DNA from 2 places in the Rhodoferax koreensis genome. Region 2 is predicted to be linked to the other one. Evidence: predicted binding sites of a transcription regulator. Region 2 holds the regulator's gene; the other holds the start of a gene.
What was found. The regulator NrdR, encoded in region 2, represses ribonucleotide reductase genes. The targets are predictions, from matches to a motif close to CACNANATNTNGTG.
Positions count from the first base shown of each region.

Region 1: a site for NrdR is predicted at 7,084-7,097, ahead of RD110_RS22975 (ribonucleoside-diphosphate reductase subunit alpha). Genes of this name have one in related genera too.

Region 1 is NZ_CP019236.1:4,956,576-4,971,126, forward strand. It holds gene RD110_RS28700 (galactose oxidase-like domain-containing protein) at 1-231, opposite strand, end outside; gene ffh (signal recognition particle protein) at 434-1,807, opposite strand; gene RD110_RS22950 (cytochrome C assembly family protein) at 1,895-2,695, shown strand; gene RD110_RS22955 (PP0621 family protein) at 2,692-2,922, shown strand; gene RD110_RS22960 (two-component system sensor histidine kinase NtrB) at 2,982-4,667, shown strand; gene RD110_RS22965 (sigma-54-dependent transcriptional regulator) at 4,712-6,235, shown strand; gene ampD (1,6-anhydro-N-acetylmuramyl-L-alanine amidase AmpD) at 6,216-6,830, shown strand; gene RD110_RS22975 (ribonucleoside-diphosphate reductase subunit alpha) at 7,315-10,269, shown strand; gene RD110_RS22980 (ribonucleotide-diphosphate reductase subunit beta) at 10,427-11,593, shown strand; gene RD110_RS22985 (histone) at 11,807-12,334, shown strand; gene RD110_RS22990 (carbohydrate kinase family protein) at 12,413-13,315, opposite strand; gene RD110_RS22995 (zinc-ribbon and DUF3426 domain-containing protein) at 13,341-14,525, opposite strand.
Region 2 is NZ_CP019236.1:4,067,797-4,082,347, reverse strand. It holds gene RD110_RS18965 (PilW family protein) at 1-454, opposite strand, end outside; gene pilV (type IV pilus modification protein PilV) at 451-1,155, opposite strand; gene RD110_RS18955 (GspH/FimT family pseudopilin) at 1,164-1,766, opposite strand; gene nrdR (transcriptional regulator NrdR) at 1,850-2,293, opposite strand; gene glyA (serine hydroxymethyltransferase) at 2,330-3,574, opposite strand; gene RD110_RS18940 (lytic transglycosylase domain-containing protein) at 3,863-4,699, opposite strand; gene RD110_RS18935 (DUF748 domain-containing protein) at 5,673-9,689, shown strand; gene RD110_RS18930 (DUF349 domain-containing protein) at 9,879-12,701, shown strand; gene RD110_RS18925 (3'-5' exonuclease) at 12,904-14,551, opposite strand, start outside.

The sequences.
Region 1 (14,551 bases), 890 kb from region 2:
CTTGCCGTCGGCCTGCTGCATCCCGGCGGCGGGTACCAGCGGCAACTTCACCACGGGCGACCAGCGTGCCAGCGAAACCTGTTGGGCTTTTTGTTGCACGATGGCCGCGCGCGCCTGGTCGAACTCGGACGAGGCGTTCCCCTCGGTCGTGCCTCCGCCGCAGGAGACCAGCCCGAGCAAAATGAAACTGCAGGACAGCGCCTGCAGGGGGCTGAATGAACTCGATGACATGGATCTGGCTTCCTCCGTCTGGATGCGTGTGACATCACGCACCGCTCGACGCGGCGAGCCAGCATGCATCGCATGCCTGAGAAGGCAGTCTCCCTGCCGGGCCGTTGGCCCGATCACGCCGCGTCGCCTCACGACGCGAGCGGGATTCTAAGTTACATTGTAAACAATTCTAATATTTTTGTGTACACGTGAGAAATTTTTCTCAGAAAGGCATTTTTGGCATACCGCCCATGCCTTTCATGCCGCCCATGCGCTTGAGCATCTTCATCATGCCGCCGCCCTTCATCTTTTTCATCATGTCCTGCATCTGCCCGAACTCGTTGAGCATGCGGTTGACCTCCTGCACCTGAACGCCGGCACCGGCAGCGATGCGGCGCTTGCGCGTGGCCTTGATCAGGTCGGGCTTGCGGCGCTCCAGCGGGGTCATGCTGTGGATGATGCCTTCCTTCCTGCGGATGTCACGTTCGGCCTTGTCCATGTCCATCTGGCCGGCCTTGGCGGCCATCTGCGTGGGCAGCTTGTCCATCAGGCTGGAGAGGCCGCCCATCTGCTTCATCTGCTGGATCTGGGCCAGGAAGTCGTTCAGGTCGAAGGTTTCGCCGCTCTTCACCTTGGCGGCGAGCTTCTGCGCTGCGGCCATGTCGACACCGGCCGTGACCTGCTCCACCAGGGCCACGATGTCGCCCATGCCGAGCACGCGCCCTGCATGCCGTTCGGCGTCGAAGACCTCCAGGCCATCAATTTTTTCGCTGGTGCCGGCGAACTTGATCGGTGCGCCCGTGATGTGCCGCACCGACAGCGCCGCGCCGCCGCGCGAGTCGCCATCGGTCTTGGTCAGTACGATGCCCGTCAGCGGCAGGGCATCGGAGAACGCCTTGGCGGTGTTCACCGCATCCTGGCCCTGCATCGCATCGACCACGAACAGCGTTTCCACGGGGTTCAGGATGGCGTGCAGGTCCTTGATTTCGCGCATCAGCGCTTCATCGATGGCCAGGCGGCCGGCGGTGTCGACCAGCAACACGTCGAAATAATGTTTGCGCGCGTAGTCGAGGGCGGCGCGGGCGATGTCGGCCGGCTTCTGCTCGGGCGTGCTCGGGAACCATTCGGCACCAGCCTGTTTGGTCACGGTCTTGAGCTGTTCGATAGCCGCCGGGCGGTACACGTCGCCCGACACGGTGAGAACCTTCTTCTTGCGCTTCTCGATGAGCAGCTTGGCCAGCTTGGCGGTGGTGGTGGTCTTGCCCGCGCCCTGCAGGCCGGCCATCAGGATCACCGCCGGCGGCTGCGCGGCGAGGTTGATGTCGCTCACACCCTGGCCCATGGTGGCGGCCAGTTCACGGTTCACGATGCCCACCAGCGCCTGGCCCGGCGACAGCGAGCCCATCACTTCCTGGCCGAGCGCCTTTTCCTTGACGCGGGCCACGAAGTCGCGCACCACCGGCAGCGCCACGTCGGCCTCGAGCAGGGCCATGCGCACTTCACGCAGCATGTCGGCGACGTTGCCCTCGGTGATGCGGGCCTGGCCGCGCATTTCTTTGACGAGGCGGGAGAGTTTTTCGGTGAGGGCGGAGGCCATGGGGATATTCCGCGGGTGCGGTGCCAGGGTTGGTGAAAGGGGAATCGGGAGCGATTTGTAGAGCGTACGAACCGCTAAACTGTGCCCATGATTTTAACGAGTGTGCCTGTCGCGAGTGTGCTGCTGTCCGCCGCCGCCGCCGTGGCCTACGCGGTGCCCGCAGCCGGCGCGGCCCGGCTCAGCATGCCTGCGGCCCGTGCCGCGCTGCTGGTGGCCTGGCTGCTGCACGGCGTGGTGCTGTGCAGCAGCCTGTTCGACGGCACGCCGCGCTTCGGCTTCGCGCCGGCGCTGTCGGTCACGGCCTGGCTGGTACTCACCGTCTACGCGGTCGAGAGCCACCTGTTTCCGCAACTCAAGGCGCGCTGGACTTTGGCCGGCCTGGGTGCGGTGGCCGTGTTGTTGGCGCTCTTCTTCCCGGGCAGCCCGCTGCATGTGAGTGCCTCGCCGTGGCTGCCGCTGCATTCTGCGCTGGGCATCGCTTCCTACGGGCTTTTCGCGGCGGCGGTAGTCCATGCCTGGCTCATGACGCGCGCCGAGCAGCAGATGCGCCAGGCCGCGGGCTCGTTCAGCGGCATGCCGCTGCTGACGCTGGAACGCATCACCTTCCGGCTCGTCAGTGCGGGTTTCGTCCTGCTGTCGGCCACGTTGCTCGCGGGCTGGCTGTTCGGCGAACAGCTGTACGGCTCGAGCTGGACTTGGAGCCACAAGACGATCTTCTCGGTGCTGGCCTGGCTCACGTTCGCGGTGCTGCTGCTCGGCCGCGCGCGCTTCGGCTGGCGCGGCCGCAAGGCGGTGCGGGTGCTCTACATGGGCGCGGGGCTGCTGCTGCTGGCCTATGTCGGATCGCGCTTCGTGCTCGAAGTGGTGCTTGGCCGGGGGCTGGGTTGAAGCTGCTCGTGGTGTTCCTGGTGGTGCTGTTCGGCGTCTGGCTGTGGCGCCAGGGGCGTTTGGCCGACCGCGCCGACACAAAACCACCAACGCCGCGCAAGCCACCCGCGCTGCCCAACGAAATGGTGCGCTGCGCCGTGTGTGGCTTGCACCTGCCCGCCACCGAAGCCGTCAGCAATGGCCGCGTCAGCTTCTGCAGCGTCGAGCACCAGCGCCAGGCGGAATGAACGCTCGCTCGCCTTTTGCGATGGCACCGGACCCGGCATCAGGCACCACCCCGGTCTCCATGACCGGCGCCGACCCCGACCATCTGCCACTGGTGCGGGTCTGGTACGGCTTCATGACGGCGCGGGTCACCATCGCGCTGGCCATCCTGGCGCTGCAGGGCTCGCTGTTCGCGCTGGGCCAGGCGGTGCCGGTCTGGCTGGTGCTGGGCTGCGGCGCCTATTTCGCAAGCACGCTCGGCGTACGTTTCCTGGCACGGCCCGAGCAGGCCAGCGAAAGGCTGGCGCCATTCTGGGGCTGGACCATCGGCGTCGATGCCGTGGTGTTCTGCACGCTGCAGATCCTGCAGTCGGGCAACATCAACTACGCACCGCTGCTCGGCGTGCCGGTGCTGCTGGCAGCGGTGCTGGGCTCGCGCGCGATGGCGCTGGGCACGGCCGCCGGCATGACGTTGCTGTTGCTGCTCGAAGCCTGGTGGATGAACACGCAGGGCGCACCCGACGGCGCCTCGCGCCTGCTGCAGAGCGGCCTGACCGGGCTGGGCTACTTCGTCGCCGCCTTCCTCGTCAACCAGCTCGCCGCGCGCCTGGTGAGGGAGCAGCAGATCGCGCTACGCAGCCAGATGACGGCGCGGCTGCAGACGCACGTGAACGAGCTGGTCATCGAGACCCTGGCCGATGGCGTGGTGGTGATCGACGCCGGCGGCATCACCCGCACGCTCAACCCCGCAGCGCGGCTGCTGCTGGGCTCGGGCGAGTCCGACAGCCGCACGCCATTGGTGCTGGCCAGCCGGCCGGCCTGGCAGCCGCTACTCAAGCTCGCCCAGCAGACCTTCGAGCAGGAGAGCGCGCAAGCGGCCGACATCACCATCGTGCACCCCGGCAAGAGCCCGCGCCGCGTGCGGGCGCGCACCCGGCTGACCATCGCCCATGAAGTCCGCGCCGAGAGCCTGTGCGTGATGTTCCTGCACGACCTGCGCGAAATGGAGGCGCGGCTGCGCACCGAGAAGATGGCCGCCATGGGCCGCATGTCGGCCGCGGTGGCGCACGAAATACGCAATCCGCTGGCGGCCATCTCGCAGGCCAATGCGCTGCTCGAGGAAGACCTCACCGACGCAGGCCACAAGCGCCTGACCGGCATGGTGCGGCAAAACGCGCAGCGGCTGTCGAAGATCGTCGACGAGGTGCTCGGCATCGCGCGTGTGCAGCATCCCGGTGTGAAGCGTTCATCGCCGGTGCAACTGGTGCTCGACGAAACGGTGGACGCGGTGTGCCGGGACTGGTCGGCACAGGATGCGGCCTCGCGCCATGGGCAACTGGTGCTGACGCTGGGCACGCTGGGCCTGCCGGTGGATTTCGACCCGGACCACCTGCAGCGCGTACTGATCAACCTGCTCGACAATGCCCTGCGGTATGTCAACAACGAGGCCGGCGCGATCCAGGTGTCGACGCGGCTCGCACCCTCGCGGCAGTCGAGCCTGCAGGTCTGGAGCGATGGGCCGCCGATGGAGCAGGCCGTGGAGCAGCACCTGTTCGAACCGTTCTTCTCGTCGGAAAGCCGCTCCAGCGGGCTGGGCCTGTACATCTGCCGCGAATTGTGCGAGCGGCATCGTGCGGTGATCGGCTACCAGCGCGCCACGCGTGAGCGTGACGGCCGCGTGGTACAAGGCAACGAGTTCTACGTGAATTTCAGGCCGCCCAAACCGAGCGCCGTGACCGGCGACCTGTTCGGCGCCGCGCAGACCTGATCGCCGACAGACACCGATACACACACAGAGACAGAGAAAAGGGCATGGCCTCCACTTCCACCGCTGCAGCCATCCTGGTCGTCGACGACGAGCCGGACCTGCGCACGCTCTACGAACTCACGCTACTGCGCGAAGGCTACCGCATCGATACCGCGGCCGACCTGCACGAGGCGCGCCAGTTGCTGCAGGAAAAGCGCTTCGACGCGGTGATCACCGACATGCGGCTGCCCGACGGCCTGGGCCTGGAACTGCTGCTGAACCTGAAGGCGCAGCAGCGGTCCGAGCGCTGCATCGTGATGACGGCCTATGGCTCGGCCGAGAACGCCGTGGAAGCCTTGAAGGCCGGTGCCTTCGATTACCTGACGAAACCCGTGGACCTGAAGCAGTTCCGCGCCGTGGTGGCTTCTGCGCTGGTGGGCGCCGCCACCGCGCCCGCGGCCTTGTCCGGCGCATCCACGCAGGCCCCGCTCGCGCCAGCCGCCCCGGCGCCCAGGCCTGAAGCCGCCACGCCCCGCTCTGCCGCCGGCCACCACGCATTGCAGAAGCTCGTGGGCGACTCCGACGCGATGCTGGCGGTGAAGCAACGCATCACCAAGGTCGCACGCAGCATGGCGCCGGTGCTGGTGCGCGGCGAGTCCGGCACCGGCAAGGAACTGGTGGCCCAGGCCCTGCACGCCAACAGCCACCGCGCCATGGGCCCGCTGGTGGCGGTCAACTGCAGCGCCATCCCCGAAGCGCTGCTGGAGGCCGAGTTCTTCGGCGCGAAGAAGGGCTCCTACACCGGCGCGCTGCAGGACCGGCTCGGCTACTTCCAGGCGGCGCGCGGCGGCAGCCTGTTCCTCGACGAGATCGGCGACCTGCCGCTGGCGATGCAGTCCAAGCTGCTGCGCGCGATCCAGGAGCGCAGCGTGCGTTCGCTGGGTTCGACCAGCGAGGAATCGGTGGACGTACGCATCATCAGCGCCACGCACAAGGACCTGGCCGCGGAGGTCAAGGCCGGGCGCTTCCGGCAGGACCTGTACTACCGGCTCAACGTGATCGAGATCGCGATTCCGCCGCTGCGCGAGCGCCGCGGCGACCTGCCGGCCCTGTGCGAAGCCTTGCTTGAGCGCATCGCCCAGGAGTCGCACATGCCGGTGCCCGTGCTGTCGCCGGCGCTGCTCGAGCAACTCGCCGGCCATCCGCTGGTCGGCAATGTGCGCGAACTCGAGAATCTGCTGCACCGCGCCGTGGCCATGAGCGACGGCGAAGCCCTGCATGTGGACTTCGAGGTGACGCAAGCACTGACCGCGCTGGCCCCACTGGCCGAGGAACCGGGGCAGCCGACCGCGGCCGGCGACGCCGGATCGGCCCAGCCGCCGGCCCGGGCGCGCGCGCCGATCCCGACCGACCTGCAGGCTTACCTCGACCAGCAGGAGCGCGAAATCCTGATCAAGGTGCTGCGCGAGACCAACTTCAACCGAACCGCCACCGCGGCCCGGTTGGGCCTGAGCCTGCGCCAGATCCGCTACCGCATCGAGCGGCTCAACATCAACGCACCGCAGGACGATGAAGCCCAGGACGAATGAAGCGCCACCCCAGGCGCTGTGGCAAGACGGCTGGTACCGCTTCGCGCGGCACGAGCCTTCGCCCAACTTCGGCCCGCGGCCGGCGCATGCGCGCACCGACCTGATCGTGGTGCATTCGATCAGCCTGCCGCCGGGCGTCTACGGCGGCGACGCGGTGATGGCGCTGTTCGGCAACCGGCTCGACTGGGACGCCCACCCATATTACGAAGGCATCCGCGGACTCAAGGTGTCGTCGCACTTCTACGTCCGACGCGATGGCGCCCTGTGGCAGTTCGTGAGCACGCGCGACCGCGCCTGGCATGCCGGTGCGTCCCGCTGGCGCGGCCTGGACAACTGCAATGACGACTCGGTCGGCATCGAGCTCGAAGGCCTGGAAGGCGGCGCGTTCGAGCCGGCGCAGTACGAGACGCTGATCAGCCTGTGCGCGGCGCTGGCGCAGGACTGTCCGATCCGCTTCGTCGCGGGCCATGAACACATTGCACCGGGACGCAAGCATGATCCCGGCGCGGGTTTCGACTGGACCGTGCTGCAGCGCGGCACGGGCTGGAGCGCGGCCTTTTTCCCGCCTGCGACGCACACGCCCGACGGCGCCTGAAAAAAATTTGCAGCGCGTCTCGCGCCGGCATCGAAGCGGACCACGGCGGCACGCGCCAGACGCCAAGCCGTCATGCGGCGCAAATGCGCCCGCAGGCCGCATGTTTGCTGGCTGCGCATCTTTGCAGCTTGATTCGGCGGGGATTTTCGGCTGCCTCGAATACCGCACCGCCGGTGGTGTCGAAAAGGCGCGCTTGAAGCAACTGGCCTCGATGGAAGGTACACTACGGGTAGTGGGTTGAATTCAATTCAGACCCCATATATAGTGTGTCGGCGCGACAAGGTCCATCGTCGATTCGGCGCTTTTTCTCCATGGTTTCGTGGCTGGATTCCAGCCTTGGCGCCACCGGTTTGCGAAGCGCCTTGGCCCACCGTACGACACACCGTTCCCTCGCTCTTTCCAGGTGGCCCGACAGACCCGATCACGTCCTCGAAGCCACCGGATCCGTTCAGATTCAGTCGATCACGTCAAAGAAAAGGAAATCATGCAAACCGTCTTGAACGCCCCCTCTTCCGCTGCATCGGGCCTGGCGCCTGCCGCCACCGGCCTGGCGCAGGCCCCGGCGCATTCCCCGGCCTCCGACATGCTGTCGCACTACCAGATCATCCGTCGCAACGGCGCCGTCGTGCCTTTCGAGCCGAACAAGATCGCCGTGGCGATGATGAAGGCCTTCCTGGCCGTGCACGGCACCCAGGGCGCGGCTTCGGCCAGCGTGCGCGAAGTGGTCGATGCGCTGACCCAGGGCGTGATCCGGGCCATGGTGCGCTCGCGTCCGGGCGGCGGCACGTTCCACATCGAGGACGTGCAGGATCAGGTCGAACTCGGCCTCATGCGCGGCGGCCACCATGAAATCGCGCGCGCCTATGTGCTGTACCGTGAGCGCCGTACGCAGGAGCGTGCCAAGCAGGTCGAGCAGGCCGCGCCCGCCATGCCGACGCTGCACGTGATCGACGGCGGCAAACGCGTCGCGCTCGACGTGGCACGTCTGAAGCAACTCATCACCGAAGCCTGCGCCGGCCTTTCCGCCACCGTGCTGCCCGATCCCATCGTGGCCGAAACCATGCGCAACCTGTACGACGGCGTGCCGATCGAAGAGGTGTACAAGGCCGCGATCCTGGCCGCCCGCACGCTGATCGAAAAAGACCCCGACTACACCTATGCCACCGCCCGCCTGCTGCTGCTGACCATCGCCAAGGAAGTGCTGGGCACCGAAGTCACCCAGGCCGAACTCGCCGACGCGTATGCCGATTACTTCCCGCAGTACGTGAAGAAGGGCGTCGAGAACGAGTTGCTCGACGAGAAGCTGCTGCAGTACGACCTGAAGAAGCTCGGCGCCGCGCTCAAGGCATCGCGCGACCTGCAGTTCGACTACCTGGGCCTGCAGACCCTGTACGACCGCTACTTCCTGCACGTGCGCAAGACCCGCATCGAACTGCCGCAGGCCTTCTTCATGCGGGTGGCCATGGGCCTGGCCGTGAACGAAATCGACCGCGAAAGTCGGGCCATCGAGTTCTACGAAGTGCTGTCCTCGTTCGACTTCATGTCGAGCACGCCGACGCTGTTCAACGCCGGCACGCTGCGCCCGCAACTCTCGAGCTGCTACCTGACCACCGTGCCCGACGACCTCGACGGCATCTACGAATCCATTAAGGAAAACGCGCTGCTGTCCAAGTTCGCCGGCGGCCTGGGCAACGACTGGACCCGCGTGCGCGCGCTCGGCTCGCACATCAAGGGCACGAATGGCGAATCGCAGGGCGTGGTGCCCTTCCTGAAAGTCGTCAACGACACGGCCGTGGCCGTGAACCAGGGCGGCAAGCGCAAGGGCGCGGTCTGCACCTACCTGGAAACGTGGCATCTGGACATTGAAGAGTTCCTGGAACTCCGTAAAAACACGGGTGATGACCGCCGCCGCACGCACGACATGAACACCGCCAACTGGATCCCCGACCTTTTCATGCGCCGCGTGATGGAGAAGGGTTCGTGGACGCTGTTCTCGCCCTCCAACACACCTGACCTGCACGACCTGTTCGGCGCCGCCTTCGAGAAGGCCTACGTGGCCTACGAAGAGAAGGCCAGCCGCGGCGAGATCAAGCCAAGCAAGACCGTGCCCGCGGCCGACCTGTGGCGCAAGATGCTGACCATGCTGTTCGAGACCGGCCACCCCTGGATCACGTTCAAGGATGCCTGCAACGTGCGCTCCCCGCAGCAGCATTGCGGCGTGGTGCACTCGTCCAACCTGTGCACCGAGATCACGCTGAACACCAGCGACACCGAAACCGCCGTCTGCAACCTCGGCTCGGTGAACCTGCTGCAACACTTGAAGGACGGCCAGCTCGACCAGGTCAAGCTCAAGAAGACGATCTCGACCGCGATGCGCATGCTCGACAACGTGATCGACATCAACTACTACGCCGTCAAGAAGGCGCGCGACTCCAACCTGCGCCACCGTCCGGTGGGCCTGGGCTTGATGGGCTTCCAGGACAGCCTGTACGAATTGCGCATTCCCTACGGCAGCGACGCCGCCGTGGCCTTCGCCGACACCTCGATGGAAGCCATCTGCTACCACGCCTACTGGGCCTCCACCGAGCTGGCCAAGGAACGCGGCCGCTATTCGAGCTACAAGGGCTCGCTGTGGGACCAGGGCGTGCTGCCGCTCGACACATTGAACCTGCTGGCCGAAGCACGCGGTGGCTACGTGGAAGTGGACCGCTCGGCCACGCTCGACTGGGACGCGCTGCGCAAGAAGATCGCCGTCGACGGCATGCGCAATTCGAATTGCGTGGCCATCGCGCCGACCGCCACCATCTCCAACATCATCGGCGTGGACGCATCCATCGAGCCGAGCTTCGGCAACCTCTCGGTCAAGTCGAACCTGTCGGGTGAATTCACCGTCATCAACAGCTACCTGGTGAACGACCTGAAGCGCCTGGGCCTGTGGGACGACGTGATGGTCATGGACCTCAAGCACTTCGACGGTTCGCTGCAACCGATCGACCGCGTGCCGCAGGAGATCAAGGCGCTGTACGCCACGGCATTCGAGATCGAAACCACCTGGCTTGTCGAGGCCGCGGCCCGTCGCCAGAAGTGGATCGACCAGGCACAGTCGCTGAACATCTACATGGCCGGCGCCTCGGGCAAAAAGCTCGACGACACCTACAAGCTGGCCTGGACGCGTGGCTTGAAGACCACCTACTACCTGCGCACCCGCGGCGCCACGCACGCCGAGAAATCGACCGTGACCGCAGGCCGCATGAATGCCGTGTCCTCGGGCAACGCAGCGCCTTCGGCATCGATGGCACCGGCCGCCGCGAGCCGCTCGGTGGAAGCCGCCGCGGCCGCCGCACGCCAGCAGATCGAAGCTCAGACCACGATGGCCACGCCGGCCACCGACATCAAGTTCTGCGCGATCGACGACCCGGGTTGCGAGGCTTGCCAATAAGGATTGGCAACACGCTCCATCCGGGCTTCATGGCATCGCGAAGGCTTCGGCTTTCACGATGCAATCGAGCAACACAAGCCACACAAAACGGCCGTGAAAAAAATGAACCCTTTTCATTTCGCACGGCCGCTTTCATAATCCGCACATTGGAAAATCTATGTTGACCTGGGACGAAGAAGTCAAGCCCTCACTGCCACCTGCAGCGCAAAACGGTTTAGCCATCAACCGTGGGGTGCAGCACTCTCCATCTGCAGCCGCATCCACGCCGAATGCAGTGTCCTCTTCTGCACCTGTGGCACCGGTTGCGCGCCGCGTGAACGCCGCCGACAAGCGCATCATCAACGGCCAGACCGACGTCAACCAGCTTGTGCCGTTCAAGTACAAGTGGGCCTGGGAAAAGTACCTGGCCTCCTGCTCCAACCACTGGATGCCGCAGGAAGTGAACATGACGCGCGACATCGCGCTCTGGAAAGACCCGAACGGGCTGACCGAAGACGAACGCCGCATCGTCAAGCGCAACCTCGGCTTCTTCGTCACCGCCGATTCGCTGGCCGCCAACAACATCGTGCTCGGCACGTACCGCCACATCACCGCTCCCGAATGCCGCCAGTTCCTGCTGCGCCAGGCCTTCGAGGAAGCCATCCACACGCACGCCTACCAGTACATTGTCGAGTCGCTGGGCCTGGACGAGAGCGAGATCTTCAACGCCTACAACGAGGTGCCGTCGATCCGCAACAAGGACGAGTTCCTGATCCCCTTCATCGAGGCGATCATGGACCCGAACTTCCACACCGGCACGCCCGAGAACGACCGCACGCTGCTCAAGTCGCTCATCGTGTTCGCCTGCCTCATGGAAGGCCTGTTCTTCTACGTCGGCTTCACGCAGATCCTGGCGCTGGGTCGGCAGAACAAGATGACCGGCGCGGCCGAGCAGTACCAGTACATCCTGCGCGACGAATCGATGCACTGCAATTTCGGCATCGACCTGATCAACCAGTTGAAGCTCGAGAATCCACACCTGTGGAATGCCGAGTTCAAGGCCGAGATCAAGGACCTGTTCATGCATGCGGTGGAACTCGAATACCAGTACGCCGAAGACACCATGCCGCGCGGCGTGCTCGGCATGAACGCCTCGATGTTCAAGGGCTACCTGCGCTACATCGCCAACCGCCGCGCCACGCAGATCGGCCTGGAGACGCTGTTCCCGAACGAGGAAAACCCGTTCCCGTGGATGAGCGAGATGATCGACCTGAAAAAGGAGCGCAACTTCTTCGAGACCCGTGTGATCGAGTACCAATCGGGTGGCGCTCTTTCCTGGGATTGAATGTGGAACATCCCCAGGTTGCGCACTGCGTGTCGTAAAAAACTAGAAAAATGAAAACCAGATTCCCACAAACCATGGACGGCGCCGCAGAGCGCGGCCGGGTTTGTGTTCCCGAGTACATGGCGCTGGGCCCTTGTGGCCCAACGCCATGCATCGCTTCCGGCCACCCAACCGGCTTGAAGTGCTCTTTGTAAATCGATCAAGGAGAAAATAATGGCAACTGCAAAAAAAACGGCCGCAAAAAAGGCCCCTGCGAAAAAAGCTGCACCCGTGAAGGCAGCTCCAGCGAAGAAGGCGGCACCAGCCAAGAAGGCTGCCGTGAAGGCGCCGGCCAAGAAGGCCGCACCCGCTAAGAAGGCGGCCGTGAAGGCGCCTGCGAAGAAGGTTGCTGCGAAGAAGGCAGCTCCGGCCAAGAAGGCCGCACCGGCGAAAAAGGTCGCGGTGAAGGCTCCGGCGAAGAAGGCGGCACCGGCCAAGAAGGCTGCACCGGCGAAGAAGGCCGCTGCGAAGAAGGCGGCACCCGCCAAGAAGGCAGCCGTCGCCAAGAAGGCTGCGCCAGCGAAGAAAGCTGCCGCTGCCAAGAAGCCCGCCGCCAAGAAAGCCGCTAAGACAGCTGCGAAGAAAGCCGCGAAGACACCCGCTGCCAAGCCTGCTCCCGCCCCGGCACCCGCTGCGGCAGCGGCTCAGACCACGCTGAACCCGCAGGCAGCCTGGCCGTTCCCGACGGCCACCAAGCCCTGAGTTCGGTACGGTTCAAACCAGCCGCTACCAACCCGGCATCGCAAGATGCCGGGTTTTTTCATGGCCGCAGCCGACCGCTCAAAGCCCGAGTTCGGCGCGCTCGAACTGGTAGTTCTGCGGGCCGCGCTGCGCGATCTTGAGCGCGCCCAGGCGGTTCCCTAGCGCCGCACAGCGTGCCAGCGGCCAGCCCTGCTCCAGGCCGAACAACAAGGCTCCGCGAAAGGCATCGCCGCAGCCGGTCGGGTCCACCACCTCCACCGCTCGCTCGGGCGCGACCAGTGTCTTGATGCCATCCACCCAGACCTCGCAGCCTTCGCTGCCGAGCGTGACCACCAGCCCCTCGACGCGGCGCGAGATCTCTTCCGAACTCAGCCCGGTCCGGTCGCTGAGCATCTTGCCCTCGTAATCGTTCACCGTGACCCAGGTGGACTGGTCGACGAAGCGTGCAAGTTCCTGGCCGTCGAACATCGGCAGTCCCTGGCCGGGATCGAAGACGAAGGGAATGCCCGCCGCGTTGAACTGCTCGGCGTGCTGCAGCATGGCATCGCGGCCGTCGGGCGAGATGATGCCGAGCCCGACGTCGGTGCGCGCCTCGATCCGCGTGAGGTGCGCCTGCATCATCGCACCGGGGTGGAAGGCGGTGATCTGATTGTTGGCCTTGTCGGTCATGATCATCGCCTGGGCGGTGTAGGTGTCGTCGACCTTCTTCACGTATTCGGTGCTGATGCCCAGCGTGCGCAGCCGCTGCAGGTAGTCGTCACCATCGCTGCCCACCGTGGCCATCGGCAACGCCACGCCGCCGAGCAGGTTCAGGCTGTAGGCGATGTTGCCGGCACAACCGCCGAAGTCGCGGCGCAGCGTCGGCACGAGAAACGACACGTTGAGGTTGTGCAACTGGGTGGGCAGGATCTGGTCGGAAAACTGCCCCTCGAAGTTCATGATGGTGTCGAAGGCCAGGGAGCCGCAAATGATGCTTGCCATGTGATGTTCTCTAGGGTGGGTGATGTCAGGGATAAAAAGCCAGCAGCCGGTAGCCGACGATGCGCGCGACGCTGGGCTCGTCGACCACCGCAAGCTCCATCGACGCGGTCCATTCGGCGTTGGGCGGTATGGTGTCGGCTGCCAGGCTGCCCGACACGGGGACCATGTCCGCGGCCTGCAACACGCGTCGCAGCACGGGTTGCTCCTGCGTGTCGGTCAGCGCCAGTTCGATCGCAGGCAGCGCGATCTCGGTGGCGGCGCGGTTTTTCAGCACCAGGTTCAGCCGGTACACGCCGTGGCGCACCGTGGTGAAGGTCGAGCTGTCGATGACGATGGCATCGATCTGGCGCAGCGCCTGCACCGTGCAGCCAAGCGGCACGCACAGCCCGCGCAGCAGCGGCGTCGCGCCGGGCAGCCGGGCGGCGATCTGGTCGCGCTGCTGCACCGCGGCCTGGACGCCAAGCGTCAACACCAGCAACCCGGCCATGGCGGCCAGGCTGCGCCGCACCCACGGCCGCTGCCAGACGTCCCTCTCGGGTGCGGACTGCACCTTGAGGAAGGACACCGGGCGCGGCTCCTCCAGCGCCGCATCGACCTCGGCCGCGGCGGGTGGCGCGATGTAGGCCGACTCCTCGGGCAGGGTTGACATGTCGGCGGGGAATTCGGTCAGCGACTGGGAAACCTCTTCGTCGCCGTCACCAAGCGCCGTCGGCTCGGGTTTCTCCGGTACTTCATCGACAGGATCGTCCAGCGTGGGGTCCCACGGCGCCAGGGCGGGGCCCGGGTCGTCCACCGGCGTCGCACCTTCGATACCCGGCACCGGGCGATCATCGACCGAGACCTGCGGGGCGACGGACGGGAGAGAGGGTTTCGCCAGCGGCGGCTGGAACGGGGCATCGAAGCGTGGCTGCACCACGGGCTCCGGCGGGGGCGGCACGGACCACACATAGCCGGTGCCGAATCCGGTGCCGCCGATGGGCGGCTCTTCCGGCGGCGCGGGCGCGTCCACCGACTGCAGCCCACCCGATGGCCCGACGTCGCCGGATGTCCTGGCCAGCACCGGCTCGGCTTCGCTCTGCGTGAGATCCATCGAAGCGTCAAAGACTTCGGCACATTCGCCGCAACGCACCCAGCCGTCCGAGATCCGAAGCTGATCCGGCACCACCTTGAAGCGGGTGCCGCAGACCGGGCAGCGCGTGATCAAAGCCATGCGGAGCCGATCATGGAGCGAAACAC
Region 2 (14,551 bases):
TGATGACGATGGAATCTGGCGCCGTATCGCTTGACGCGGGGCATGTTCCCGTAGCGGGCAGATACGTCCCGCCATTGCATCCGAATAGACCCGACAGGTAAATGCCTGGGGTTGCGGTGGTCGGGGGTGTCCAATCGGTAGCTTGGGCGGCATTTTCAGCCAGTTTGGTGGGCGGGTAATAGCTGAGCTTGGGATAGCCCTCTGCGGCCGTCAGCACCCGCGAAGTGTTGGCCGGGTAATAGCCGGCCTTCATGATCTCCTGCCCGATCAGTTGCATCGCGAACGTGCCCGTGTCGACGTTGCTGCTGTTGCGTTCGACGGCGCGCTGCGTCTCGCGCGTGCCGAGATACACGTAGGCCGCTGCGGCGACCAGGAACATGGTGATGGCCATGGTGACCATCAACTCGATCAGGCTCACGCCGCGCTGGCGATGAAAAAGTTTGCGCTGGTTCATGGCATGAAGGAAAAGCGGGCGCAGCGCACCCCGGCTGGCACACTGGCGGCTGGCGGGCAGCAGGTTTGCTGCGCCAGACCGGTTTCGGTGTTGTTGGTACTGCAATTGGCCGAGGTAACCAGGGACACCTGGGTGGCACTCGTGCGGTCGTCGGTCCTGGCGGTCTTGTCGGTGTTTTCCTTGTCCATCCACATCATCGTGACGTCGATGCCGGTACTGCGATTGCCCGCGATGAACACCGCGCCTTGCGGAAGGTTTTCGCGCACGCGTTTGCGCCAGGTCAGCATGTCGTAGTCAGCACGCTGGCTTGGCGAGCAGGTCGACGAGGCATCGCATGCCGTCGAGACCAATTGGTTGTCCTGGACCCCCTGTTGCACCGCCCAGGTCGCCTGGTAGGTGTACTTGGAACTGTCGATGTCGGACGAACCGATATCGGGCGACGTCTGGCCGGTGAGCCAGTTCGGCCCGGCCATCGTCGGATTGAGCCGCACGCGATCGGTGAAGTCCGAATACAGGACGGCGATGGCGGAGCGCACACCGCTGCCCATTTTGTACTTCGTCGTGACCACCTGAAGGCCGGCAATGCCCAGAAGTCCGACGGACAGCACGATGACTGCAATCAGCACTTCAACCAGGGTCACGCCACGAGAATTCCATGCGGCGGGGTGTCGGACGCGCTGATGTGCTGGAATGTTATTCATCACGGAATTCAGTAGGTGCAGGTTGATGTCACGGGAATCGACCTGCTTCGGCCCATGGTGTCCAAGCAGATGTTGAATCCATATTTCAACTCGAGTTGGGTGTCGGTATAAGTAAGATCAAATCTGTCTGCCGTGCTCAAACCCACATTGCCGCGGGCGTTGAACATCATTTTTCTCGTTGAACTCTGGGCCATGAGAGCGTAGTCCGGATTGCCCGCGCGACGGACAAGAATCATGTCGGCCGCGGCCACGGCTTTCGTGCTGGCATTTTTTCCGTAATCGACATCGCACGACGGATTCATAAAAACAATCCATCCGACCTGCCAGTCCTGGCCAGACTGCTTGCAGAACGGAACGGCCGCGTCGACCGTGTTGCTCATGCACATCGTGGCGCAGATGTTCTTGCTCACCGCCTCGTTGCGAGCGCGCAGGAGGCTGCCCTGAAACTCGTTGCCGATACTTGAAAAGGCGTTCCGGACAAAAAACCCCCGCAAGGACGGAACAGCCAGTGCGCCAAGAATCGCCACGACGGAAACAGTAACCATCAGCTCAATCAGCGTGAAGCCGAGGCGGTGCTTCCGAAGATAAGGGGAGAGGGCAACGGGGCGCATGCTGCGATTGTGTCCAACGCCGGGACAACAATCGATTCCGCTGGTCGCGCCGCACAGACCGCTGGTCTGGTCTATTCTCGCTCTCAAATATCCTGAATCAACCGGCTGAATTCATCCACATCTTCAAAGCTGCGATACACCGAAGCAAAGCGCACATACGCCACCTTGTCCAGCTTCTTGAGCTCGCGCATCACCAGTTCGCCCAATTTGGCGGTGGTGATCTCCTTGGTGCCGCTGGTCAGCAGCTTGCGCTCGATGCGTTCGAGCGCGGCGTCGACCTGTTCCACGGCGACGGGGCGTTTGCGCAGCGCCAGGCGCATCGAGGCCTGAACCTTGCCCAGGTCGAAGTCGGCGCGGCTGCCGTCCTTCTTGACCACGCTGGGCATGGCCACCTCGGCACGTTCGTAGGTCGTGAAGCGTTGCTCGCAGCCGCCGCAGCGGCGGCGGCGGCGGATCAAATCGCCGTCCTCAGACTCGCGCGTCTCCACGACCTGGGTTTCGCCGTGACCGCAAAAAGGGCATTTCATGGCTGCAGGTTGCGGAGGCTGCGCAAGGCGGACGGATCAGCGATAGACCGGGAAACGCGCGGTCAGCGCGTTGACCTTGGCGCGCACGGCGGCGATGTTGGCTTCGTCGCGCGGGTTGTCGAGCACGTCGGCGATCAGGTTGGCCGTGATGCGGGCTTCCTCATCCTTGAAACCGCGGGTGGTCATGGCTGGCGTGCCGATGCGCACGCCGCTGGTGACCATCGGCTTTTCCGGGTCGTTCGGGATGGCGTTCTTGTTGATCGTCATGTGCGCGCTGCCCAGTACGGCTTCGGCTTCCTTGCCGGTGATGCCCTTGGCGCGCAGGTCGACCAGCATCACGTGTGACTCGGTGCCGCCGCTGACGATGCGCAGGCCGCGCGCCGTCAGGGTTTCGGCGACGATCTTGGCGTTCTTCACCACCTGTTGCTGGTAAGCCTTGAACTCGGGCGCCATGGCTTCCTTGAACGCCACCGCTTTGGCGGCGATCACATGCATCAGCGGGCCGCCTTGCAGGCCGGGGAAAATCGCGCTGTTGATGGCCTTTTCATGCTCCGCCTTCATCAGGATGATGCCGCCACGCGGGCCGCGCAGGCTCTTGTGCGTGGTGGAGGTGACGACGTCGGCATGCGGCACTGGGTTGGGGTACACGCCCGCGGCCACCAGGCCGGCGTAGTGGGCGATGTCGACCATGAAGATCGCGCCGACGGCCTTGGCCACCTTGGCGAAGCGTTCGAAGTCGATGCGCAGGCTGTAGGCCGAGGCACCGGCGATGATCAGCTTGGGCTTGGTTTCGTGCGCCTTGCGCTCCATCGCGTCGTAGTCGATCTCTTCCTTGTCGTTCAGGCCGTAGCTCACCACGTTGAACCACTTGCCGCTCATGTTCAGCGCCATGCCGTGGGTCAGGTGGCCGCCTTCGGCCAGGCTCATGCCCATGATGGTGTCGCCGGGCTTCAGGAAGGCCAGGAACACGGCTTCATTGGCCGACGCGCCGCAATGCGGCTGCACGTTGGCGGCTTCGGCGCCAAAAATCTGCTTGATGCGGTCGATGGCCAGCTGTTCGGCCACGTCCACGTATTCGCAGCCGCCGTAGTAGCGGCGGCCGGGGTAGCCTTCAGCGTATTTGTTGGTGAGCTGCGAACCCTGTGCAGCCATCACGGCCGGCGAGGCGTAGTTTTCGCTCGCGATCAGCTCGATGTGGTGTTCCTGGCGCGCGTTTTCCTTCTGGATGGCCTGGAAGATTTCCGGGTCGGCTTGCTCGATCAGAATGTTGCGGTCGTACATGGCAGTCCTTGCAGTTGGTGCATATGGCGGACCCTCGCCGCGATGCCGCGAAACGAGGGGTGCTGCCCAGGCGAACGGCTGATCACTCGTCTGCTGGCTGTGCCATGCGGTGCGGGTGGTACGCTTCCCAGTGGTTGCCCGGAGGGCGTCTTGCCGGTGTTGTGCCGGAAGGCGGCTGCGGTGGTCCACGTCAGCCCGAGCGCCCGGTTGCGTCAACCAGGGTCAGGCCTATCGCCAGTCGCGTACCCCGCTAGTGTAGCCGAGGCCGGCCCTGCTCGGCTCGAAGGCTTAGTACAGCCCGGCGACCTTCTCGTCCTGCGTCGGTGCCGGCTTGGCCGGGGCCACCACGGGGATCGGGCCGACAGCCTGGGCCGGTGCGGGTCGCGGCGTGGCAATCGATGCGCTGCGGCCGTTGGCCACCTGCTGCAGGCGGACGTGTTCGGCAATCACCTTGCCGGCATAACCGCCATCGTCCTCGATGTTGGCCGCGCCGACGTAATAGCGCAGGCCGCCTTCGATCGAGCCGGCGCGGGAGATGCATTCCTGCAGCACCTTGACGCCCACGCGCAGATTCGTCATCGGGTCGAACGCCGCCAGGTGGCCGCCCACGTTTTCGTACTTGTCGGTGTGGACCTTGGTCATCACCTGCATCAGGCCCTGGGCGCCCACCGAGCTCTGGGCGAACGGGTTGAAGCCGGATTCGATGGCCATCACGGCCAGGATCAGCGTCGGGTCGAGCTTGGCGCGGCGGCCAATGTCGTAGGCCTCGGCCACCAGCGCGCTCAGCGGCTCTGGTGCCACGCGGTATTTCTTGCTGAGCCAGTAGGCCACGGCCGCCTGCTGCTTGGGCAGATCCTTCGGATCGCTGGCCATCGGACGGTCGACGACTTCGACTTCCGCCTCGGGTTGCGGGCCGAGCATCTCGACGCGGCGTTCCTGCAGCCAGGCCATGAGCTTGACTTCTCCTGCTTCGCGCAGGTCCGGGCGGGCGGTCATGGTGATCACGGCAAAGGCCACGATCAGGCCCAAGAGCGCGAATCCGTTGTGGGTGATTTCAAAAAAGCCCTGGGCAATGTCCGATGCAACGGTACGCATGCCCTGGCCCATCTTCTTTAACGCTGTCATAGCACTTCCTCATCTCGCGCGGTTCCCGACCACGGCTCACAGGGGAGCTGCGGCATCGGTGGAAACTTCGAATGGTTGGTACGCCATCAGGATCCTGCGGTGTCTTCAAGACTTTCACAGCGATCTGACTTAGCCGGGGTCGGCAGCGGTCGGGGTCTCCAAGGGGGGTGGGGGGAAACGGGCGGATTCTATGGGGACTTCAAATATCGAGTCAAGAATATCAAATTAAATTTATATCTCTATAAATTGTTAAAAAAGCTGTATTTAAACACAGATTTACAATTTACCGGCCCCGCCAAGCGTGGGTGTCAGACGCCTTCGACAAGGCGTCTGGAGCGCCGCCGTGCTACTGAAATGAAAGCAGCGGGCGAGCGGAATCGCGTGTTTTCCGCTGTATACATAAAAATGAACAGAAATTGTCTGTCGTGAAGAAGCGGGCTTCCAACATCCGTGCGCCGCGAGGCGTATGAACAGGATTTGTAACTGGCCCGTTTCGCCATGACTTTTGGACATCGGCCGACCAACGGTCGTTGTGTAGGAATGGTCCGACAGTTGCAGGCAGCGGGCAGTTGATCGGCCGTTTTCCGGAGATTTGTCAATACAAACGGACCAATGATGGCCTCTCCAACGATTGAAAAGTCTGTTTTGAATTCGTCCGCGCAGTGGACTAGAGTGAAGACGTCTGCAACGGCAGACACCCAACCGGTAGGAGCCAGCAGCCATCTGACACCAAGCGATGATGGCGCGAAGCAGCCCCGGTCCACCATGGGGGCAATCTCTTGCCTCCGCCGCAACCAGGGACATCACTCTCCCTGTTGCGAACCCAGGCGACACGGACCTTAGTTCAGTCGCCCAGCCCGGCGGCAAGGGTCATTCCTGCCGTCCGGGCTTTTCATTTGGGCGCCCGGATTTTTGAACCCGCGCTTACATCCGATGCTTCTGGACAGTCCGATCTGCGATCAAAATCGGGCGCATGAAATTCGATCTGATCTCGCGGCACAAATGGCTGCGGCGCGTGTTGTGGTGTGTCGTGGGCCTGCTGGTGCTGTGGGCCCTGGGCTGGCTGGCCTTGCCGCCCTTGTTGCGCAGCCAGGCCGAACGCATCGGCAGCGAGCAACTGGGGCGCAAGCTCAGCATCGGCCGCATCGGTTTCGAGCCCTGGAGTCTTGAGCTCGTGGTCGACGAGCTGGCCATCGCCGGCGACCCGGCCACCCCCGCAGCGCCGCCCCAGTTGCAGATCAAGCGTATCTATATAGATGCAGCGCTCATTTCCCTGGCGCGGCTGGCGCCGGTGGTGGATGCGATCTCGATCGAGGAGCCCAAACTGCGCCTGACGCGGCTTGGCGCAGGACGCTACGACATCGACGACATCCTCGCGCGCCTTGGGGCGCCAAGCGGCAAGCCACCCGGCGAGCCGATGCACTTCGCGCTGTACAACGTGGAACTCAAGGGCGGCACCATCGAATTCAACGACGAGGCCTTGGCCCACAGGACGCACAAGCTCGACAACATGCACCTGGCCGTACCTTTCCTGAGCAACCTCGACTCCCAGCGCGAGATCAAGGTGGAGCCGCACCTGGCCTTCGAATTCAACGGCAGCCGCTTCGATTCCGCCGCGCAGACCACGCCGTTCTCGGCTTCGCGCAAGACAGACGCCAGCTTCAAGCTCGCCAATTTCGACCTCGCGCCCTACCTGGGCTATCTGCCCGACAACCTGCCGTTGAAGCTGCAGGGCGGCGCGCTGCAGGCCGATCTGCGGCTGCAGTTCGAGCAGCAGCCCAAGCTGTCGGTGCGGCTCAGCGGGGTGGTGCAGGCCGAACACGTGAAGGCGGCCGACGCGCGCGGCGGCGACGCCGTGGCATTCGATGCGCTCAAGGTGGTGCTCGACGACGTGCGCCCGCTCGAGCAGATCGTGAAACTGTCGGCGGTGGAGCTCAGCGCGCCGCAGATCGCAGTGCACCGGGATGCGGCTGGCCGGCTGAACCTGATCGGCCCGGCCAGCCTGCCATCGGCGTCCGCCGCGCCCGAGAAAGCAGCGCCTTCCACCAGTTCTGCCAGTGCCGCCAGCGCCGCCAGCGCCGCCAGCGCCCCGGCCGCGAAGGATGCGCCGGCCTGGCACCTGGAACTGGCCCGACTCAGTCTCAAGGGCGGCGCGGTGCGCTGGACCGACGAGATGGCGCTGCTGCAGGCCAAGTCGGCCACGGTGGCGCTGCGCGATGTCGGCCTCGAGGCGACCGAGATCAACTGGCCGTTCGCCAGCGACACGCCGCCGCTGCAATTCGAGGGCTCGGCCGCGCTCGATCCGGCCACGGCGGTGGTCGCGCCTGTGGCCCGGGCGGATGCCGGCGCGGGCAAGAAGGCCACCGGCAAAGCGTCCGCGTCTCCGGTGCCGATACCGCTCGGTCCGATCACCTTCAAAGGCTCGGCCACCGACAAGGCCGCCAGCCTGCATGCCACGGCGGGCGGCGTGCCGCTGTCGCTGGCCGCGCCGTACCTCGCTTCCTTCCTCGAGCCGCGGCTCGATGGCCAACTCAGTGCCGAGGTCGACGTCGACTGGCAGGCGCCCGACCTGTTGAAGATCGACGCGCGGCAGCTGTCGCTCGACGGATTGGCGTTGACGGGCGCGGCGGCTGCGACTGGCAAGCGCAGCGCGGCGGCGTCGGCAGCCACCACGGCCAGCAGTCTCGCCAGCATCCAGAAGCTGCAGATCACCGGCGCGGACGTCGACCTGGCACAGCGCAGCGTGAAGCTGGGGCGTATTGCGGTCACCCGGCCCGTGGCCCGGTTGGAGCGCGGCAGCGACCAGCGGTGGATGTATGAAGCCTGGCTCAAGACACCGCCCGCCGCAGAAGCGTCACCGGGCAAGTCCGCCCCAGCCACCGCCGCGGGCGGCAGTTCACCTTGGCGCGTGGCGATCGCGGACCTCGCGGTCGAAGGGGGGAGCATCGCCATGCTCGACCAGGCGCCCGCGAGGCCGGTGTCATTCGAGTTGACCGGCCTGGAGGTGCAGATGAAGAACATCGCGCCCGGCAGCGCCACGCCGTCGCCGCTCACCGTGGCCGCACGCATCGCCGCGGGCCGCACGGAGCCGGGCCGCCTGTCCTACCGCGGCACGTTGACCCTGCAGCCGCTGGCGACGCAGGGTCAGGTCGACATCGCGCAGTTTCCGCTGCATGCCTTCGAGCCGTACTTCGGCGGCGCCCTGAACATCGACTTGGTGCGTGCCGACACCAGCTTCAAGGGCCAGTTGCACTTTGCCCAGGCGGCGGCCGGCCCGACGCTCAAGCTCACCGGCGACACCACACTGGAGGAATTCCGTGCCAACAGTGCCGCCAGCGTGCCGACCGCGGCTGCACCGGCCTCGTCGGCGGCATCGGGCAAGGGGGCCTCGGCCCGTGGCCCGGCCCCCGCCCCAACGCCTGAGGAGCCGGCGGCGGCTGCCGTGGCCGCACGCGGTCGCGAACTGCTGAGCTGGAAGGTGCTGAACCTGCGCGGCCTCGACGTGGCCATGGCGCCGGGCAAACCCACGGCGGTCGAAGTCAAGGAAACCGCGCTCACCGATTTCTACGCACGGGTGATCGTCAACGAGAACGGCCGCATCAACCTGCAGGACCTGGTGAAGTCTTCCGATCCGGCGAGCACGCCGGCGGCCGCGGCGGGGACGCCCGCGGCAAGCGCCCCGGCCCGGGCCGTCACGTCACCGGCCGCTTCGGCATCCGCCCCGTCGGTGGCACGTGCCGAGTCCGGCCCGGCGGCCGTGGTGCGCTTCGGCCCGATCAGCCTGGTCAATGGCCGCGTGTTGTTCTCCGACCGGTTCGTCAAGCCCAACTACACGGCCAACCTCAGCGAACTCACCGGCAAGCTCAGCGCCTTTTCCAGCGTGCAGCCCGAAGGCGCGCCGCAACTGGCCGACCTGGAACTGCGCGGCCGCGCCGAGGGCACGGCGTCGCTCGACATCCAGGGCAAGCTCAACCCGCTGGCCAAGCCGCTGGCGCTGGACATCGTCGGCAAGGTGCGCGACCTGGAGTTGCCGCCGCTGTCGCCGTACACCGTCAAATATGTGGGCCACGGCATCGAACGCGGCAAGATGAGCGTGGATGTGCACTACGTGGTCCAGCCCGACGGCCAGCTCACCGCCACCAACAGCATCGTGCTGAACCAGCTCACCTTCGGCGAGCCCGTGGCCGGCGCGCCCACCAGCCTGCCGGTGAAACTCGCCGTGGCCCTGCTGGCCGACCGCAACGGCGTGATCGACCTGAACCTGCCGCTGAGCGGCTCGCTCAACGATCCGCAGTTCCGCATCGGGCCGGTGATCTGGAAGATCCTCGGCAACCTGATCGTCAAGGCCGTCACCGCACCGTTCAGCCTGCTGGCCAATGCGTTCGGCGGCGGAGGCCAGGAATTGAGCGAGGTCGCCTTTGCCCCGGGCAGCGCGCAACTTTCGGCCGAGGCGCAGCAAGGGCTCGACAAGGTGGCCAAGGCCTTGACCGACCGGCCGGCGCTCAAGATGACGGTGGTCGGCACCTCGAGCCTGGAGATCGAGCGCGAAGCCTACAAGCGGCAGCGCCTGCAGCGCATGGTCAGCGCCGAGAAGCGCCGCAACAGCGTGGTGGCGGGCAATGCCGGCAGCGCATCGACCGCGTCCACGTCTGCCGCGTCGGACGGCACGGCCGATATCACCGTCAGCGATGCCGAATATCCCGAGCTGCTCAAGGCCGTGTACAAGCGCGCGGATTTCCCCAAGCCACGCAACCTGATCGGCCTGGCCAAGGACCTGCCGGTGAAGGAAATGGAAGACCTGCTGCTGGCCAACCTGCAGGTGTCCGAGCAGCAGATGCACCAGCTCGCGGTACAGCGCGGCGTGGTGGTGCGCGACTACCTGGCGGCGCAGAAGCTGCCGCTGGAGCGCCTCTTTCTCGGTGCGCCGAAGGACGTCGGCGGCGACACCAAATGGACGCCGCGCGCCGACTTGAGCCTGGCCACACCCTAGTGTGAACACCCGTACTGCGGGGCCATTTTGAAGCTCCGGCAAAAAGCGGCGAAAATAGCCGTTTAGCCCCCAACTGGACGCATGCGCCTTGCGGGGCCGGCGGCCATGGAGGCCGCTTGTTTTTGTCGATGTATTTTCCCCTGGCGGCGCCTGCCGCCTCGCCTCCCGGCTTACCCAGAGACTGATTGCATGTTCGGCTTTTCCGTACCCAAATCCACGCCCGCAACCCCAGCAGAAAAAACCGTGACCACGCCCACCAAATCCCAGGAACCGCATCCGCTCGACGCATTGACCGGCGGCGCCTTCTCCGCGCAGACCGCCGGCGAACGTGCGCAGCGCATCCGCGACTGGCTCGCGGGCAACCCGTCGGCCGAGCAGATCCAGCAGGTGTTCACCGAGATCAGCGTGCGCGATCGCGGCGCGGCCAAGCCGCTGCGTGAAAAGCTGGACGAGCTCAAGCGCGCCAAGGGCCAGGAAGTGCTGGCCGCCGAATGGGCGCGCAAGGCCTCGGCCCTGCTGGAACTGCCCAAGCTCAACATGGCTGACGCGATGGCCTGGCAGCGCGATGCGGCCAAGGCCGGTGCGCCGCTGAGCAAGGAACCTTTGGCTTCGTTGAAGGTGCAACTCGCCGACCGCGTCAAGGGCATCGAAGACCTGCAGCACCGCGTGCAGGTGCAGCGCGAGGCCGCGGTGTTGCTGGCCCAGCGCATCGAGGTCCTGTCGACCAAGCCCTGGCGCGACGCCCAGGCCGCGCTCGAAGTGCTGCGCAGCGACGTGAGCCACTGGCAGGAGCAGGCCGGCGCGCTGGCCGTGGACGCCAACTGGGCCAGCGTGGATCCGAAGTTCCCGACGATGCTCGATGCCTCGCGTGGCCAGTTGCTGGTCGTCTGGGAAGCCTTCCAGGGCGCGCTCGCGCTGACCGTCACGGCCGCGGAAGACAACAACGCGCCGCTGCCGCCTGTGACCGTCTGGGCCGATGAGTTGCGCGTGGTGCGCGGCGTGCCCGCCGAAGCGGAAGCCAAGCCCGCACAGAACCAGCGCGCGCCGCGTGCGCCTGTCGACCCGGCCCAGCGCGAAGCCGCCAACAAGGCCGTGCAGGACGCGCTCACCAAGGTTGAGCAGGAAGTCGCCGAAGGCCACGGCAAGGCCAGCGCCGGCGCCGCCGCCGCGCTGCGCAATGCGCTCAAGGAACACAACAAGCTCGTCGACGAAAAGCTGAGCAATGCCGCGCAGGCCGCGCTCGCCGCCGCCGGTGAGCTCGAAGGCTGGCAGCGCTGGCGCGCGGACCAGTTGCGCGAAGAACTGCTGATCAAGGCCGAAGGCCTGCTCAAGCGCCCCGAAGGCCATGCGCTCGGTGGCCGCAAGATGCAGGAAACCCTGCGCACCATGCGCGAGCAGTGGAAGCAGACCGACCAGGGTGGCGTGCCCAACCATGCGCTGTGGAAGCGTTTCGACGACGCCTGCAACGAAGCCCACAAGGTGGTCGAGGCCTGGCTCGAGAAGGTCAAGGCCGAATCCGCCGAGCACAAGGCCCAGCGCCTGGCACTGATCGAGGAGGTGAAAGCCTGGGCGGCCGAGAACACCACCGCCAAGGATGGCGACTGGAAGGGCTTCAACCGCGTGCTGCACCAGTTCGGCGACCGCTGGCGCGAAGCCGGCCACCTCGGCGAAAAAGCCTTCGCCGAGATGCAGCCGCTGTGGAAAGAGGCCATCGGCCTGGCCGCCGCGCCGCTGGAAAACCTGCAGAAGCAAAGCGTCGAGCGCCGCCAGGCCATGATCGAGGAGGCCAAGGTGCTCGGCGCTGCGCCGGTCCTGCGCATCGACGCCGTGAAGGCATTGCAGCAACGCTGGCAGGCCGAGGCGCAAGGTGTGCCGATGGACCGCAAGTTCGAGCAGAAGCTGTGGGACGCGTTCCGCAAACCGATCGACGACGCCTTCAACCGCAAGACCGAAGAGCGCGAGAAGGCCGCAAGCGCCCTGAGTGACCGCGACCGCATCGTGCTCGAAGCCGCCAAGGCCCTCGAAGCCGCCAATGCCACCGGTGACGCCGGCAAGATCCGCGCCGCGATGAACGGCCTCGACGCCGCGCTGCGCGGCCAGGCCCAGGCCCAGGCCGTGGTGAACGCCGACAAGGCCGATGCCGCAGCCCAATCCGCGGCCCAGGCCGAATCGCAGGCCGCCGCGCCAGCCGCTGAAATTTCTGAGGAAAATCAGCCCGCAGCGCCCGCCGAATCTGCGCAGTCTGCTTCTGAAAACGTAGCACAGGCCGTTGTGGCGGCGGAAGCCCCGGCGCCTGTGGAGCCACCGAAACCCGCGCGCAAGCCGGTGGTGGCGATGCGCGGCGACGACCGCCCGGGCATGAAGAAGACCGAGCCCGCAGCCGCGGGCCGCGGCGGCAAGTTCGGCGACCGCAAGGACGGCCCGCGCGGCGCGCCGCGTCCCGGCGACAACAAGTTCGAGCCGATCCGCAGCGACCGTCCTTCGCGCGACGGCCGCGACGGTGGTGGCCGCTTCGGCGACCGCCCGGCCTTCGAAGACCGCGGCCCGCGCCTGGGCGACGTGGCCTTCCGCGCCCAGCGCGAAGCCCTGGAGCACGCGCAGCTGGCGTTGAAGAAGCTGGCCGCACAGGCCCATGGCGAAGTCCTGACCGAACTGCTGGCCGCCTGGGAGAAGCGCGACGTGGAACAGTTGCCGACCGTGCAGGCCCTGGGCCACGGCGTCACGCCCGCCACGCGCAGCGCCTGGTCGCAAAGCCTGGCCGCAGCACCGAAGGCCGACGACAAGGCCACGGCCGAAGCCCTGTTGCGCCTGGAAATTGCCGCCGAAGCGCCGACGCCGGCCGAACACGTGAGCGCGCGCCGGATGCTGCAGTTGCAACTGCTCACCCGCCGCAACGATCCTTCCCCCGCGCAGACCTGGGCGCAGGACGCGGCCAAGGTCTGGGCCAGCAGCTTCGACGCCGGCAACGCGCGGCGCATGCAGAACGTGCTGAAGGTGTTGTTGAAGAAGTGAAGGTATGAATAAACCTACTGCGCGCCCCGATCCTGCACCTGCGGTCCTCGCAGTACATTTGTACAGCTCCGGTCCTCGGCACAGCCTCGGGGCGCTCGCTACGGTTTCTTCACACCTTCACGTTTCAATGCTGGGATTTCAACGGACTTACGCCCGACGGCCGTGCTGAAGGGTCGTCCGTCTTTCGCTTGATAAAGGCTCCTCAGGGGGCCTTTTTGCCGGGCGCCTTCTTCTCGATCCGCCCCATGAATTCGCTCGGCCGCTCGGCACTGGCGTGGAGCGTCAGGAAGCGCCGCGCACGCGTGATGCCGACGTAGAGCGTGTTCAGCTCTTCCTGGGCGTCCGCATGCGGCGCGGGGAATTCGCCCTGGGCGAGATAGGGCAGCGACACGCAGTCGAACTCCAGGCCCTTCACGCTGGCGATGCTCGCGAGCACGAGGCTGGCGGCCTTCGCGTTCTTGCTCTCGCGTTGCTTCTGTTCGGCGGCGTTCAGGTGCTGGAAGAACTGTGTGGGGCTGGCGAAACGCTCCGCCGCGCGGGCCAGCCAGGCCAGGTTGGCCGCGGCCTCAATCCGGCGCTGGTGCGACACCAGCACGTTGTTGACCAGCGCCTGGATCTGCAGTGCGGCCAGCAGCGCCTGCAGCAGGCCCGGGCCGCTGTGGCTGCGCGCAACCTGCACCGCCGCGGCGAGGCGTTGGCGCGTGGCGGGCTCGGCGTTGCGCAGGATCTGGTTCTCGAAGAACGAGGTGAGGAACAGCGGGTTGTCGGTCACGCTGCGGATCGCGTCGTCCAGCAGATCCTGCTGCGATTCGCGTTCGCGGCCCTCGACCTGGATGCGCGAAGCCGAGAAGAACATCAGCGCGCGCATGACCTCGCGGCGCGTGGCTTCCACGGCCACGCTGCTCAGGTCGTCGGCGGCCACGGCCAGCAGGCCGCGCACGAACAGCACCTCGGGCCGCATCACGTAGCTGTCGAAGCCTTGCGTGGTGTAGGGAATGCCGGCCTCGATCAGCGCGTTCTCGATCTCGACCGACTGGTGCGCGTGCCGCAGCAGCACGGCGAATTCGGCCATCTTCGCCTTGGGCCGGGCCTTCCAGGCCTGAGCGGCCTGCACCACCTGCTGTGCGCAGTCGGCGGTGTGTTGGTATCGAACCACCGCGACCTCGGTGTCGTGTGATGCCATCGATGCATACGGCTTGCCGGCAATACGACCGGCAAGGCCGGCCAGCGTGGCGCTGAAGCGGAAACTGTGCGTCAGCGGATAGAACACCGTGTTGTGGGTGTTCTGCGCGGCGAGTTCGGTGCGCATGAAGCGGGCGTCGGCGCCGGCCGCCTTGTGGATCACCTGGTCGATGTCGCCCACGCCGCAGAAGAAGGCGCGGTTGCTGGCCAGCAAGGCCTGGAGCACGGTGAACATGGCCTGGTTCATGTCGTGCATCTCGTCGACGACGATGACGCGGGCGGTCCTGGGCCAGCGCGCATGGTGCCTGAGCGCCTCGCCGGCATGGATCATGCAGGCCAGGTCGTAGGTTGCGTCCTGGCGGCTGCGGAAAGCCGGCTTCTCGGGATTGGCGCGTCGGATCTTCTCGAAGGCCAGGAAGATCCTGAGCTGGGTGTATTCGACGCCGATGGAGGCCGCGTAGTCGGGCGAAACCGTCTGTTCCTCGCGCTGCAGCAGATCGGCCATCGTGCCCTTGAGCACCTCGGCCTGCTGCAGGAAGGCGTCCGTCATGCCGTGGTCGCCCAGCGTGGGCATCAGCAGCTCGGAGCGCCAGCGCGCGCCGGGGTGTTCGGCCACCCAGTCCACCGCCTGCCAGATGAAGGGGCTAAGCTGCTCGGCCTCGGTGTAC